Regions from separate parts of the Streptomyces sp. NPDC002520 genome, predicted to be linked through region 1. Evidence: riboswitches for the same ligand, from Rfam matches in the RefSeq annotation. Region 1 holds a riboswitch; each other region holds the start of a gene.

What was found. Region 1 has a riboswitch for cyclic di-AMP ahead of ACWD5D_RS08135 (M23 family metallopeptidase). Riboswitches for the same ligand answer to the same signal wherever they lie in the genome.
Region 2: another riboswitch for cyclic di-AMP. It lies ahead of ACWD5D_RS26340 (transglycosylase SLT domain-containing protein); the one in region 1 lies ahead of ACWD5D_RS08135 (M23 family metallopeptidase).
Region 3: another riboswitch for cyclic di-AMP. It lies ahead of ACWD5D_RS18110 (transglycosylase family protein); the one in region 1 lies ahead of ACWD5D_RS08135 (M23 family metallopeptidase).
Region 4: another riboswitch for cyclic di-AMP. It lies ahead of ACWD5D_RS00535 (M23 family metallopeptidase); the one in region 1 lies ahead of ACWD5D_RS08135 (M23 family metallopeptidase).

The regions. Positions count from the first base shown of each region.
Region 1 is NZ_JBSFXG010000003.1:460,743-463,942, forward strand. It holds gene ACWD5D_RS08130 (PP2C family protein-serine/threonine phosphatase) at 1-767, shown strand, start outside; cyclic di-AMP (ydaO/yuaA leader) riboswitch at 983-1,148, shown strand; gene ACWD5D_RS08135 (M23 family metallopeptidase) at 1,158-2,210, shown strand; gene ACWD5D_RS08140 (aldo/keto reductase) at 2,529-3,200, shown strand, end outside.
Region 2 is NZ_JBSFXG010000020.1:153,386-156,585, forward strand. It holds gene fahA (fumarylacetoacetase) at 1-179, opposite strand, end outside; gene ACWD5D_RS26335 (HAD family hydrolase) at 577-1,392, shown strand; gene ACWD5D_RS26340 (transglycosylase SLT domain-containing protein) at 1,426-1,914, opposite strand; cyclic di-AMP (ydaO/yuaA leader) riboswitch at 1,919-2,116, opposite strand; gene ACWD5D_RS26345 (polyprenyl synthetase family protein) at 2,802-3,200, shown strand, end outside.
Region 3 is NZ_JBSFXG010000011.1:146,962-150,161, reverse strand. It holds gene eno (phosphopyruvate hydratase) at 1-871, opposite strand, end outside; gene ACWD5D_RS18110 (transglycosylase family protein) at 1,110-1,808, opposite strand; cyclic di-AMP (ydaO/yuaA leader) riboswitch at 1,813-1,988, opposite strand; gene ACWD5D_RS18105 (transglycosylase family protein) at 2,186-3,200, opposite strand, start outside.
Region 4 is NZ_JBSFXG010000001.1:127,979-131,178, reverse strand. It holds gene ACWD5D_RS00545 (HPr family phosphocarrier protein) at 1-26, shown strand, start outside; gene ACWD5D_RS00540 (GntR family transcriptional regulator) at 206-901, opposite strand; gene ACWD5D_RS00535 (M23 family metallopeptidase) at 1,176-1,934, opposite strand; cyclic di-AMP (ydaO/yuaA leader) riboswitch at 1,947-2,111, opposite strand; gene ACWD5D_RS00530 (M16 family metallopeptidase) at 2,381-3,200, opposite strand, start outside.

The sequences.
Region 1 (3,200 bases):
CCGAACCCGCCGCGCGGATCGGCGGATTCGACATCGCGGCCCGATACGAGGCGGCCCAGGAGGGCGCGTTCATCGGCGGCGACCTGTACGCGGTGCAGGACAGCCCGCACGGCGTACGGCTGATCGTCGGGGACGTGCGCGGCAAGGGCATGGGGGCGGTCGCCGCCGTGGCCGTGGTGATCGGGGCGTTCCGGGAGGCCGCCGAGCAGGAGGCCACGCTGGAGGCGGTGGCCACGCGGCTGGAGCGGGCGCTGGCCCGCGAGGACACCCGGCGGGAGGGGCCCGACGCCTGCGAGGGCTTCACCACCGCCGTGCTCGCCGAACTCCCGCACGACGACAGCGTCGCCCGCATCCTCAACCGCGGCCACCCGCCGCCGCTGATGCTGCACTCCGACGGCACCCTGCGCGCCCTCACGGTGCACGAGCCCGCCCTGCCGCTCGGCATGAGCGACCTGGGGCTGTGGCCGGACCGCGCGTTCGAGACCGATTTCCCGGGCGGCTCCACCCTGCTGTTCTACACCGACGGCCTGTCCGAGGCCCGGGACGCCCACGGCCGGTTCTACGACCCCGCGCGCCGCCTCACCGGACGCCTCTGCCCGGACCCGGGGAGCCTGCTCGGCCGGCTCGCCGCCGAGGTGCGGCGGCATTCGGGCGGCGGGATGGCGGACGACATGGCGCTGCTGGCCGTACGAAGACCCCCGCGGCACCACGCCGCCGACCGTGACCGCCGTACGGCGACGGCCTCGCCGGACTCTCACTCACGGTGATCGGGTGGCAGCCCTCCGCATAACATCTGAGTCACCATCAAAAAGTGCGTGACTCCTGAACGTGGACCAACTCGCCCGTTTTCCGCCGTTCCTGACGCGTACGTCCACCCCGGAGAGTGTTAAGGATCAGCTTGAACGGCTTGGAATCTGGCGCCCGGGTCTATTAACGTTCGATAACGCAGCGCGGTCGTCCCAGCCGTCACAAGAGGCGGCTCCGTGCGCACACGCCGAATCTCGCAAGGGAACCGGGGAACCACCACCTTGGGGTGAATCACGCGGACGCCGTCGTGAACTGCTTGACTCACGACCGGTATACGCGCGTAGGAGACCTTCCTGCTCCGAACCCGTCAGCTAACCCGGTAGGCGAAGGAAGGAAAGGAGTACGCCCGCGTGGCGTCCAACCGCCCTGCCCCAGAAGCCCCGTTCGTGCCCGCTCAGCGAGATCCCGAGACCTTCGGTTACGGCGGTCCCGGCCCCGAAGAGGGTCCCTGGGAGGAGTGGAACCCCACCGAGGAGTCCATCCGCCCGGTGCGCGGCCGGCACCGCGTCGCCAAGCAGCGCGGCGGACTCGCCCGCAGCTCCACCGTCCTCGGCGTCGGTGTCATCGCCGCCGTCGGTGCGGGCGGCATCGCCAGCGCGAACACCGGCAAGCCGCCGGTGTCCATCTCGCTGCCCGACCACCTGCCCTCCATGGACTCCGTCGAGCACCTGTTCGACGACTCCTCCGGCGCGCCCAAGGCCACCACCGCCTCCCTCACCAACGTCGGCGTGACCTCCGCCGACAGCGCGAAGGGCGCCGACGCGGGCGAGGCCCTGCGCAACCGGATCATGGCGCAGGCCGAGCAGCAGCAGAGCAAGGCCGACAGCCGGGCCGAGGACAAGGCCGCCGCGGCAGCGGCCGCCGCCGCCGAGAAGGCCGCCGCCGACGCGGCCGCCAAGGCGAAGAAGGAGGCCGCCGCCAAGGCGGCCGCCGCGAAGGAGAAGGCGGAGGCCGAGGCCAGGAAGAAGGCCGAGGCGGAGCGCCTGGCCGCGCTGGCGCGGCAGTTCAAGCTGCCGGTCGTCTCGTACACCATCACCGGCACCTTCGGTCAGCCCGGCTCCATGTGGTCCTCCGGCTACCACACCGGCCTCGACTTCGCCGCGCCCACCGGCACGCTCATCAAGGCCGTCCACGGCGGCACGATCACCGAGGCGGGCTGGGCCGGCGCCTACGGCTACCGCACCGTCCTCACCCTCGACGACGGCACCGAGCTGTGGTTCTGCCACCAGTCCTCGATCACCGTCTCCGCCGGCCAGAAGGTCACCACCGGCGAGGTCATCGGCCGCGTCGGCGCCACCGGCAACGTCACCGGCCCGCACCTCCACCTGGAGGTCCACCCCGGCGGCCAGTCCACCGGCATCGACCCGGCGGCGTGGCTGCGCGGCAAGGGTCTCACCCCCTGAGCGGCCACTGACCCGCTCCCGGCCCACGCCCGGTCGTTCGCGACCGGGCCTCGGCCGGTTCTGATCCCCCCATGACCGGCCCCCGGCGGCCCTGGCGGCATCCCCCCGACGTCAGGGCCGTCGGCGCGCCCGGCCGCCCGGGTGCGCCTTCGCCGCCCGTGTGAGCCCGGCCGGCCGGGCAAGTCCCGTCCTCCGGGCAGGTCCCGCTCTCGGGCAGGTCCCGTTCTCCGGGCACGCACGTGGTCCGTCCGGGCGTTTTCACCCACTCTTCGCAGGAACCCGGAATGGGTGGGGCGGAAGTGGCAGTTGAACTGAAACATGACTGCTTCACATTCCCCTCTGCGCAAGCTCGGCTCCTCCGACCTCGAGGTCTTCCCGCTGGCCCTCGGTGGCAACGTCTTCGGCTGGACCGCCGACGAGGAGGCCTCCTTCGCCGTCCTCGACGCCTACACGGCCGCCGGCGGCAACTTCGTCGACACCGCCGACTCCTATTCGGCGTGGATCGAGGGCAACAAGGGCGGCGAGTCCGAGACGATCATCGGCAAGTGGCTCAAGGCGCGCGGCAACCGCTCGGACGTCGTCGTCGCGACCAAGGTCAGCCAGCACCCGGAGTACATGGGCCTCACCGCCGCCAACATCAAGGCCGCCGCCGACGCGTCCCTGCGCCGCCTGGACACCGACTACATCGACCTCTACTACACGCACTTCGACCAGCCCGAGGTGCCGGTCGAGGAGATCATCGGCGCCCTCGACGAGCTGGTGAAGGCGGGCAAGGTCCGGCAGATCGCCGCCTCCAACATCACCCCCGAGCGTCTGCGGGCCTCCCTCGACTTCTCCGCCCGCGAGGGCCTGGCCCGCTACGTCGCCGTCCAGCCGCACTACAACCTGGTCTCCCGCGACACCTACGAGGGCCCGCTGCAGGACCTGGCCGCCCGCGAGGGCCTGGCCGGCATTCCGTACTTCGCCCTCGCCTCCGGCTTCCTCACCGGC
Region 2 (3,200 bases), on a different contig from region 1:
CGGGCGAGCAGGGAGACGTACGGGGAGCCGAGTTCGGCGGCCGCGGCGCCCGCGTCGAGGACGTGGTCACCGAGCCGGACGCCGACCCTCCGCTCCGCGCTGCCGGAGGGCGAGAACACGCCGTAGGGAAGGTTGTGCGGACCGAAGGGGTCGCCCTCGGGGACGTCGAAGGGGGGCATGGGGTACTGCCTCGCTCTCATCCGGGCCATGCATGGCGCTGTGTTCCATGTGGTCGCGCCACACGTTACGGCTGAGGTGCGGGTCTTGGGCAGTGCCTCCAGGGCTGCCCCGGCGGTGTCTCAAGAGTTCGCGATGTCCGAATAGGCCTTGCCGGAGGGCCACAGACCTCCGCGTCCTTCAGCCCTCGCGTCCTTCAGACCTCCTCGGCCGCCCGCTGCCACTCCAGGCCCCCGCGCCCGTCGTCCGTCACCACGCCCGCCCCCGCTCCGTCACATCGCCTCGCGCACAACGTAACGCCCGCCACGGACAAGCCGGGCCGCACGTGGGACCCGGCGGCGCACAAGTCCGGTGACCACGCGGTGAGTCGAGGGTGTGCGCGGTCCGTATTCTCTGATCATGGCCGCACCTCCTCCCGCGTACTCACTGATCGCCACCGACCTGGACGGAACGCTGCTGCGCGGCGACGACACCGTCTCCGACCGGTCGCGTGCCGCGCTCGCGCGGGCGGCGCGCGCCGGTGCGAGCCATCTGGTGGTGACGGGGCGCCCGGTCCCGCGGGTACGGCCGCTGCTGGACGTCCTCGGCTCCACCGGGCTCGCGGTGTGCGGGCAGGGCGCGCAGGTCTACGACGCCGGGGCCGACCGCCTCCTGTGGTCGGTCAGGCTGGACCGGGAACTGGCCGAGGTCGCGCTCGGCAAGATCGAGGCCGAGGTGGGGCAGGTGTACGCGGCCGTCGACCAGGACGGGGTGGACGGGCTCACGCTGATCGAGCCCGGGTATCTGATGCCGCACCCGACCCTGCCCGCCGTGCGGGTCGGCCGGCGCGACGACCTGTGGTGCGAGCCCATCAGCAAGGTGCTGCTGCGCCATCCCGGGCTGTCCGACGATGAGTTGGCGGAGGTCGCGCGCGCGGTGGTGGGCTCGCTCGCGACAGTCACGATGTCGGGGCCGGGGACCGTGGAGCTCCAGCCGTGCGGTGTCACCAAGGCGACGGGCCTCGCGCTGGCCGCCGGGCATCTCGGGGTCCTCGCCGAACAGGCCCTCGCCTTCGGCGACATGCCCAACGACATCCCCATGTTCGACTGGGCCGCCCGCGGTGTCGCCATGGCCAACGCCCACCCCGAACTCAAGGCCGTCGCCGACGAGGTCACGAAGTCGAACGAGGACGACGGCATCGCCGTCGTCCTCGAAAGACTGTTTCCGGTCGGCTGACCGGAGGCTCAGCAGGGCCTGCCGCTGTGTGGATCAGTAGGCGCCGTTGACGTTGTCGATCGACCCGTAGCGCGCGGCCGCGTAGTTGCAGGCGGCCGTGATGTTCGCGACCGGGTCGTAGGGGTCGTAGGCCGTGCCCGCCACGTGGTAGGTGTTGAAGGTCGGGTCGATGACCTGGAGCAGGCCCTTGGACGGGATGCCCTTGGCGGCGTTGGAGTCCCAGAGGTTGATGGCCTTCGGGTTGCCCGACGACTCACGCATGATGTTGCGGTAGATGCCGTTGTACGTGCCCGGGATCTTCTTCTCGCCCATGATCGCGAGCGACTCGCGGATCCAGCCGTCGAGGTTGTTCGGGTACCCGGCGAGGGTCGTGGACGGCGTGGAGGTGGTCGAGCCGGCGGCCGAGGCAGTGGTGGCGCCGAGGATCGGAAGGGCGAGCACGGCGGCGCCGGTACCGGCGACGGTGAGCGTGCGGAAGAGGCGGGTCGAGCGGGTGCGGCGGAACTGAGCGGCAGCGGGCATGGCGTTGTCCTCTCCGGCGCCTGCGAGGTGAGCTGTCGGGTTCGGGCGGGGAGGTGCCCGGCCGCGCCGCCAGGCCCGTTGGGCACTGGAGGTGGTGCGACTTCACCCCTAGCCGTTCCGGTGCGACATGTGCCGACCGGTCCGGCGACTTCCCTGGGTCCCCCGCTCCTGCCGTACGAAATGAGTTCGTCGAGTGGGTGGTGTCAGACGCGGCAGGATTCGGCGTCCGTCTGACGGCCCGGAACGTATGCGAGAGCACATGTCCGGAACAAGTGGTGGATTCACATGAAGTGGTAGTTGACCTTGGAATGTGCCAATTGGGGTAATTGATCCTTTGCGGTTGCCAATACTCAACTGCCCGATGGGGCAAGGCGGGAGGGGTGGTCGGGTCGGTGGGGTCGCCGAGGGGGGTGAGTGACCCAATTCACGAAGCGGCAAATTCCGCAAAACCAGACATAGGGGATTAACGGGATTCGCGCTCAATGAGGTCATTGGAGGGTTTCTGTCCCCTTGGGTCCGGAACCTCTGGGGCGGTGTACTTCGCCGAAGGGGGGTGAGGCGGTCTCCGGATCGCCTCCGGGGTGCGGCTTCGAGGTCTGTGGAGCCGCCTTCGGGCTCGCTCCCGGAGTCGCACTCGGGGGCGTCGAACGCGCGCACGGTCGGCGTGGCGCCCGACGGTGGGGTGCATCGTCCTATTAAGTCGATGAATGTCCGTTCTTATTGAATGATCGACAACATAACGGCCGTGATCCCGATACCGCCCGGGCTGGACCGGTGGGTGCTATCGGTGATCGAAAGAGGACCGGATACGCTGACTTGAGTGATGGCAGCGACCTATCGACAAGCCGTGTAATCGCCAGCAGACACCAGCAGACAGGAGACCCCTCGTGACCGTCGTCGGGCCGTTCGGGCTGAGCGTGCGGGACCAGGCTCTGGAAGCCGATGTCCAGGCCGGATTGACGGCTGTCGAGGAAGGCTTGCTCGAGGCCACCAAGAGCGAGGTCCCGTTCATCACGGAGGCCGCGCAACACCTGGTACGGGCCGGCGGGAAGCGCTTCCGGCCGCTGCTCGTGATGCTGGCCGCCCAGTTCGGCGACCCCTACGCGCCGCGCGTCGTGCCGTCGGCCGTGGTCGTGGAGCTGACCCACCTGGCCACGCTGTACCACGACGACGTCATGGACGAGGCGGCCGTGCGGCGTGGTGTGGACAGTGCCAACACGCGCTGGGGCAACTCCGTCGCGGTCCTCACCGGCGACTTCCTCTTCGCCCGCGCCTCCCAGATACTC
Region 3 (3,200 bases), on a different contig from region 1:
CCTCGAACAGCGGGTCCTCGATGGAGACGAGCGGGTAGGCCGCCACGAGCTCCTCGTAGTACTCGGTCATCTCGGCGGCCGAGCGGGACTTGCCCTCGAACTCGTACTTGCCGTCCTTGTAGAACTCGGACGCGGCGACGTCGAGCGCGAGCGCGATCTGCTCTCCGGGGACGTAGCCGGCCTGCTTGACGGCCTCGAGGATGAGGTCGAGGGCCTCGCGGTTGGAGCCGAGGTTCGGGGCGAAGCCGCCCTCGTCGCCGAGGCCGGTGGCCAGGCCCTTGCTCTTCAGGACCTTCTTCAGGGTGTGGTAGACCTCGGCACCCCAGCGCAGCGCCTCGGAGAAGGACTCCGCGCCGATCGGGGCGATCATGAACTCCTGGATGTCGACGTTGGAGTCCGCGTGCGAACCGCCGTTGAGGATGTTCATCATCGGCACCGGCAGCAGGTGCGCGTTCGGGCCGCCCAGGTAGCGGAACAGCGGCAGGTCGCTGGCCTCGGAGGCGGCGTGGGCGACGGCGAGGGAGACGCCGAGGATGGCGTTGGCGCCGAGGGAGCCCTTGTTGTCGGTGGCGTCCAGGTCGAACATGGCCTGGTCGATCAGGCGCTGCTCGGTGGCGTCGTAGCCGACGAGCTCCGGGCCGATCTGCTCGATGACGGCGAGGACGGCCTTCTCGACGCCCTTGCCCTGGTAGCGGTTGGGGTCACCGTCGCGGAGCTCGATGGCCTCGAAGGCGCCGGTGGAGGCGCCGGACGGAACGGCGGCACGACCCGTGCTGCCGTCGTCGAGGCCGACCTCGACCTCGACCGTGGGGTTGCCTCGGGAGTCCAGGATTTCCCGGGCTACGACGACGTCGATGGACGGCACGAGCATCTCCTTCATGGATGTGACGCTGGAAGTGCGGGGCTGGTGTGCCTTGCGACTAGAGCCTAACCGTCCCAGGGGCGTCGGCCACCGACCGACCGTCCCGTGGACGGGAGAGACAGTCAGACGGTACCCATTGTTTATGAACGGAACAAAGGGGGTTCATGAAAAACCCCGTCCCGGCGCGTACGGGGGAACACGCGCCGGGACGGGAGTCCGTGGGGACGGGGGCGGCCGGAGCCTTGTGTCACTTCAGGTGCAGCTGCTGACCCGGGTAGATGAGGTCGGCGTCCTCGACGATGCCCTTGTTCAGGTCGAACAGCTTCTTCCAGCCACCCTTGACACCGTGCTTCTCGGCGATGGTGCTGAGGGTGTCGCCCTTGACCACCTTGTACTCGCCGTCACCCTTCTTGACCTTCTTGCCGGTCGGGGTGGTGACGGTCTTGCTCGCGGCCGGGCGGTCCGCCGAGCGGGAGGCGGCCTGCCGGTCGGTGGAGCGGGTGGTGGTGCTCGGCGCGGCGGGCTTGGCGGGGGCCGGCTTCGCGGGGGCGGCGGCAGCGGAGCCGCCGTAGGGGGTGCTGGACAGGCCCGTGCCGCAGACCGGCCAGGCGCCCTTGCCCTGGGCGGCGAGGACCTTCTCGGCGACAGTGATCTGCTGCTGCTCGGAGGCCAGGTCGGCGCGGGAGGCGTAGGCCGAGCCGCCGTACGCGGCCCAGGTGGAGGCGGAGAACTGCAGACCGCCGTAGTAGCCGTTGCCGGTGTTGATGGACCAGTTGCCACCGGACTCGCACTGGGCGACCTTGTCCCACTCGGTGGCGGTGGCGGCGGATGCGTTGCCGGCCGCCATCAGCGGGGCGGCGACGACGGCGCCGGCGACACCGGCGAGCGTGACGGCGCGAACGGCCTTGGACGGCAGACGGTGCTTGCCCTTGCCGGAAAACAGCATGGATCGATCCCCTCACCGACGCCTACGAGGTGAGCTGTCGGGTTCGGGCCGGTTGAGTTGCCCGGCCGCCCCTCCCGTCTTCCGGAAGGCGCGGCTCCACCCCAAGCCGGTCGCGGCATCAACTGCCGGATCCGGCGCTTACCTTGGGTCCCCCGCTCCTGCCTACGGCGCGTGACGCGTCGACTGTTCCCGGGCAACCGCTGGCAGGATTCGGCGTTGCGATGCCGGGGCTCGTGGTGACGAGCGGCCTTGACCGTAGACAGGCGTTCGGCGGAATTTCAAAGACGATCAGGGCTTCTGAGACTCATCCCACACTTTCACCAAAACGGACATCAGCGCCTGAAATGGGGCGCCAACTCCCCCCGTCCGCCGCCCTCTCAGGAACCGATGTGCAGGGTCTGACCGGGGGCGATGTGGTTCGGGTCGGCGCCGACGATCTTCTTGTTCTGGGCGTACAGCGCGCGCCATCCGCCGTCGACGTCAAGGGAGTCGGCGATGGAGGCGAGCGTGTCGTTCTCGCGGACGGTGTAGCCGTCCGCGTCACGGGAGGCGTGGCGGCCCGCGGAGCGGTCGTTCTGACCGTTTGTCACGCTTTCGTCCGCACTACCGCCACGGTGACGTCCGCCACTGTCGAGGGCGCCGGTGTCGACCAGACTCCAAGAAGCGCCGGTCTGCCACGAATTGCCCGAGTCGTCGGTCACAGGGTCGGAGCCGGCCGAATCCTCGCCCCCCTGTGTCGCACCGGAGTCGGGCAAGGTCGACTTGTCGTACTTGTGGGCATCCGCACCCTCATAGGCTCCGCCGAAACCGGCACCCTCGCTCACACCCGGGGACGGCGTGACCGTCGCACCCACCGAGGGGTCGGACGGGGAAGACGAAGACGGTGAACCCGGCTCATCGGATGAACTGGACGAGTCGGACTTCTTACCGGAGTCGGAGCCGCCCTGGGAGTCGGAGTCGGAGGAGGAGGGGCCGGAGTGCCCCTTGCCCGAGCCCTGGGAGTCGGAGTCCCCGGCGTCCGTGTCGGCGTCCGCGGAACCGGAGCCGGAGGTCATCCCGGAGAGCAGGGCGCAGGTGGCCCAGCGAGTGGTGCCCTGGTCGGCAAGGATCTTCTCGGCGACCGCGATCTGCTGCGAACGGCTCGCCTGGTCGGCGTTCTCGGCGTACCGGGTGCCGCCGTACTTGACCCAGTCCTCATGCGAGATCTGCAGGCCGCCGTAGTACCCGTTGCCGTTGTCGGCGCTCCAGGAGCCGCCGCTCTCGCACTCGGCGACCTTGTCCCAGGTGGTGCCGTCCGCCGCGTGGGCGCTCGCGGCGCCGAGGAGCGGGATGGCGATGGCGGAGCCGGTCACTCCGGCCGCGACGATGAGCGCCGGAGCTTGGCGGGGGCGA
Region 4 (3,200 bases), on a different contig from region 1:
TCGAGGAACTGCCCGAGACCGTCTGAGCACCGACGCACGGAACGCGGAAGCCGCGTCGCCCTTTGCGGGCGGCGCGGCTTTCGTGCTTCACCGAAGGCTGCACGGACGACTTGACAGGAAATCGCGTAAATCGCGGACGCACGAGAATTCGGGCAGCAGAAATACACCCCCGCAGAATTACTCTTCTTTGTATACGGCGGCGATGTTAATGCCGTGGGCGCGACATGTTTACGGCATGTTGCGAAGTCCTCACGCGCCCCTGGCGGTCCGTGCCGCCGGAAAAGCGCAACCGGTGCGCGAGTGCCGCGCGCTCGGTGTGCAGCGCCGTGACCGCCCGCGCGCGCTCGCCGTCGCCGCGCGCCACCGCGTCCACGATGGCGCCGTGCTCCGCCCAGGACTCCACCGGGCTCGGCGGCGCGTCCACCGTGTACATCCAGGCGATCTTGTGCCGTAGCTGGGTGAGCGCCGAGGTCAGCGCCTGGCTGCCGCAGGCCTGGGCGAGCGTCTCGTGGAACCAGCCGCCGAGCGAGCGCAGATCCTCGCTGCGGCCCCGGTCGGCCCGCTCCTGACCCAGCCTGACCAGGCCGCGCAGCACCTTCAGGTGGGCCTCGGTGCGCCGCTGCGCGGCCCGGGCGGCACCGAGCGGCTCCAGCAGCAGGCGCATCTCCAGCAGGTCGGCGGCCTCCTGCTCGGTCGGCTCGGCCACGCACGCGCCGGCGTGCCGCCGGGTCACCACGAAGCCCTCGGCCTCCAGGGTGCGCAGGGCCTCGCGGACGGGGACGCGCGAGACGCCGTAGCGGCGGGCGAGGACTTCTTCGGTGAGGCGGCTGCCGCGCTCGTGGACACCCGTGACGATGTCGTCCCGGATCGCCGTGCACACCGAGTGTGCCGGAATACGCATGACCGACCTCCGTCTTAATCCCCGCGAAACGTCGACGATGGACGTCTGTTCAGTGACTGTATTCCAATCAGCGGGAATTTCCGACGGCGGGCCAGAATCCATGGATATTTTTTGGCCAGCCGACCGGGGAAGCGGTACGGGATACGGCGAAAGCCCCGACTCGGGTGAGCCGGGGCTTTCGGGGTGCGGTGCGTTTCGCGGGGCCGTCGCTTCAGAACGCCGTGCACTCCGTCGCTTCAGCACACCATGTGCTTCGGCATGCCGCGCGGGACCGTCAGACGGCCACGCCGTGCTTGCGGAGGTAGGCGACCGGGTCGACGTCCGAGCCGTACTCGGGGGTCGTCCGGGCCTCGAAGTGCAGGTGCGGGCCGGTGACGTTGCCGGTCGCGCCGGACAGGGCGATCTGCTGGCCCGGGACGACCCGCTGGCCCACGCTGACGCCGATGGACGACAGGTGACCGTACTGGGTGTACATGCCGTCGGCCATCCGGATCACGATCTGGTTGCCGTATGCCCCGCCCCAGCCGGTGGAGACGACGGTGCCCGAGCCGACCGCGTGGACCGACGTCCCGCTGGCCGCGTGGAAGTCGATGCCGGTGTGGGAGCCGGAGGACCACAGGGAGCTGCCCGCCATGTAGCCGGTGGAGACGTACGAGTGCGCGATCGGGGCGACGAAGGCGTTCAGGCGCTTGCGCTCCGCCTCGCGGGCGGCGCGGACCTTGGCCTCCCGTGCCTCCTTCGCACGCTCGGCGGCTGCCTCGGCGGCGGCCTCCTCGGCGGCCTTCCGCTCGGCGGTGGCCTTCTGGGCGGCGGCCTGCGCGTCGATCTCCTCGGCGAGCGTGTCGCTGACGGTGATGACGGGAGTGAGACCGGTCTGCTCGACGGAGTTCTCCGCGGCGACGGCGGGTGAGGCCGCGAGGGTACCGACGACGCCGGTGGTGGTGGTGAGGGCCGCGATGCCAGCCGCCTGAGCGGTGGTGCGCTTGACCCGGCCGGGCTTGCGATGCTTCCCGGAGGCGCACATGAACGCCATGAAGTGGCTGGTCCTTTCCTTCCCTCTCGCCTACCGGGTTAGCTGACGGGTTCGGAGCAGGAAGGTCTCCTACGGACTCCCTCGCTCACGCGCGGGCGTCCGATTCACCCCAGGGACTGCGGTTGGGTCCCCGGCTCCCCTGGCTCGCGCCGTACGGGGACTCGGCGATGACTGTCCGGTGCCGCGGGCGCGGCGCACTGCCTGACGAACAGCCCGGAAGACGCTAAAGGGGGCGGCTCGCGATGCCCAAACGGATCCGGGTTTTTGTAGCGCATCCCACAGAGCAGACAGGCAACCTCCATACCAATCCGGACATCTGGGGAACGTTGCCTCAGCACGCCGCAGAACAGCACGGGCCCTGACGACCCGTCGGTCGCCAGGGCCCCGTGTACAGCCCTGCGCGCGGCCGCACACGCGCGTGCGGCCGTCGCCGTGCTCCGCGGTCCCTACTCGGCGGCCACGACGGTGACTTCACCGATGCCGAGCGCCTCGACCGGCGCCTTGATCTGGGCGGCGTCACCGACGAGGACAGTCACCAGGCGGTCCACCGGGAAGGCGTTCACGACCGCCGCGGTGGCCTCCACGGTGCCGGTGGCGGCCAGCTGCCGGTACAGCTGCGCCTGGAAGTCGTCGGGCAGCTGCTGCTCGACCTGGTCGGCCAGCGTGCTCGCGACGGCCGCCGCGGTCTCGTACTTCAGCGGCGCCACCCCGACGAGGTTCTGCACGGCGACGTCCCGCTCGGCGTCGGTCAGGCCCTCCGCCGCGAGCGTGCGCAACACCGTCCACAGGTCCTCGAGCGCGGGACCGGTGTTCGGGGTGTCCACGGAGCCGCTGATGGCGAGCATCGAGGCGCCCCCAGCCCCTCCGGCGGAGGCGGGAGCCACAGAACGGAGGACCTGCCCGAAGGCCCGCACACCGTAGGTGTAGCCCTTCTCCTCGCGCAGGACCCGGTCCAGGCGGGAGGTGAGGGTGCCGCCGAGGCAGTAGGTGCCGAGCACCTGCGCGGGCCACACCCGGTCGTGCCGGTCGGGGCCGACCCGGCCGATGAGCAGCTGGGTCTGGACGGCGCCGGGCCGGTCCACGATGACGACGCGGCCGGTGTCGTCGGCGGACACCGGCGGCACGGGCCGCGGCGCGCCGGGGGTGCCGGTCCAGGCACCCAGGGTGTCGGCGAGCAGCTCGTCCAGGTCGGTGCCGGTGAGGTCGCCGACCACGACCACGGTGGCCGTCGCGGGGCGCACATGGCGGTCGTAGAAGGCGCGTACG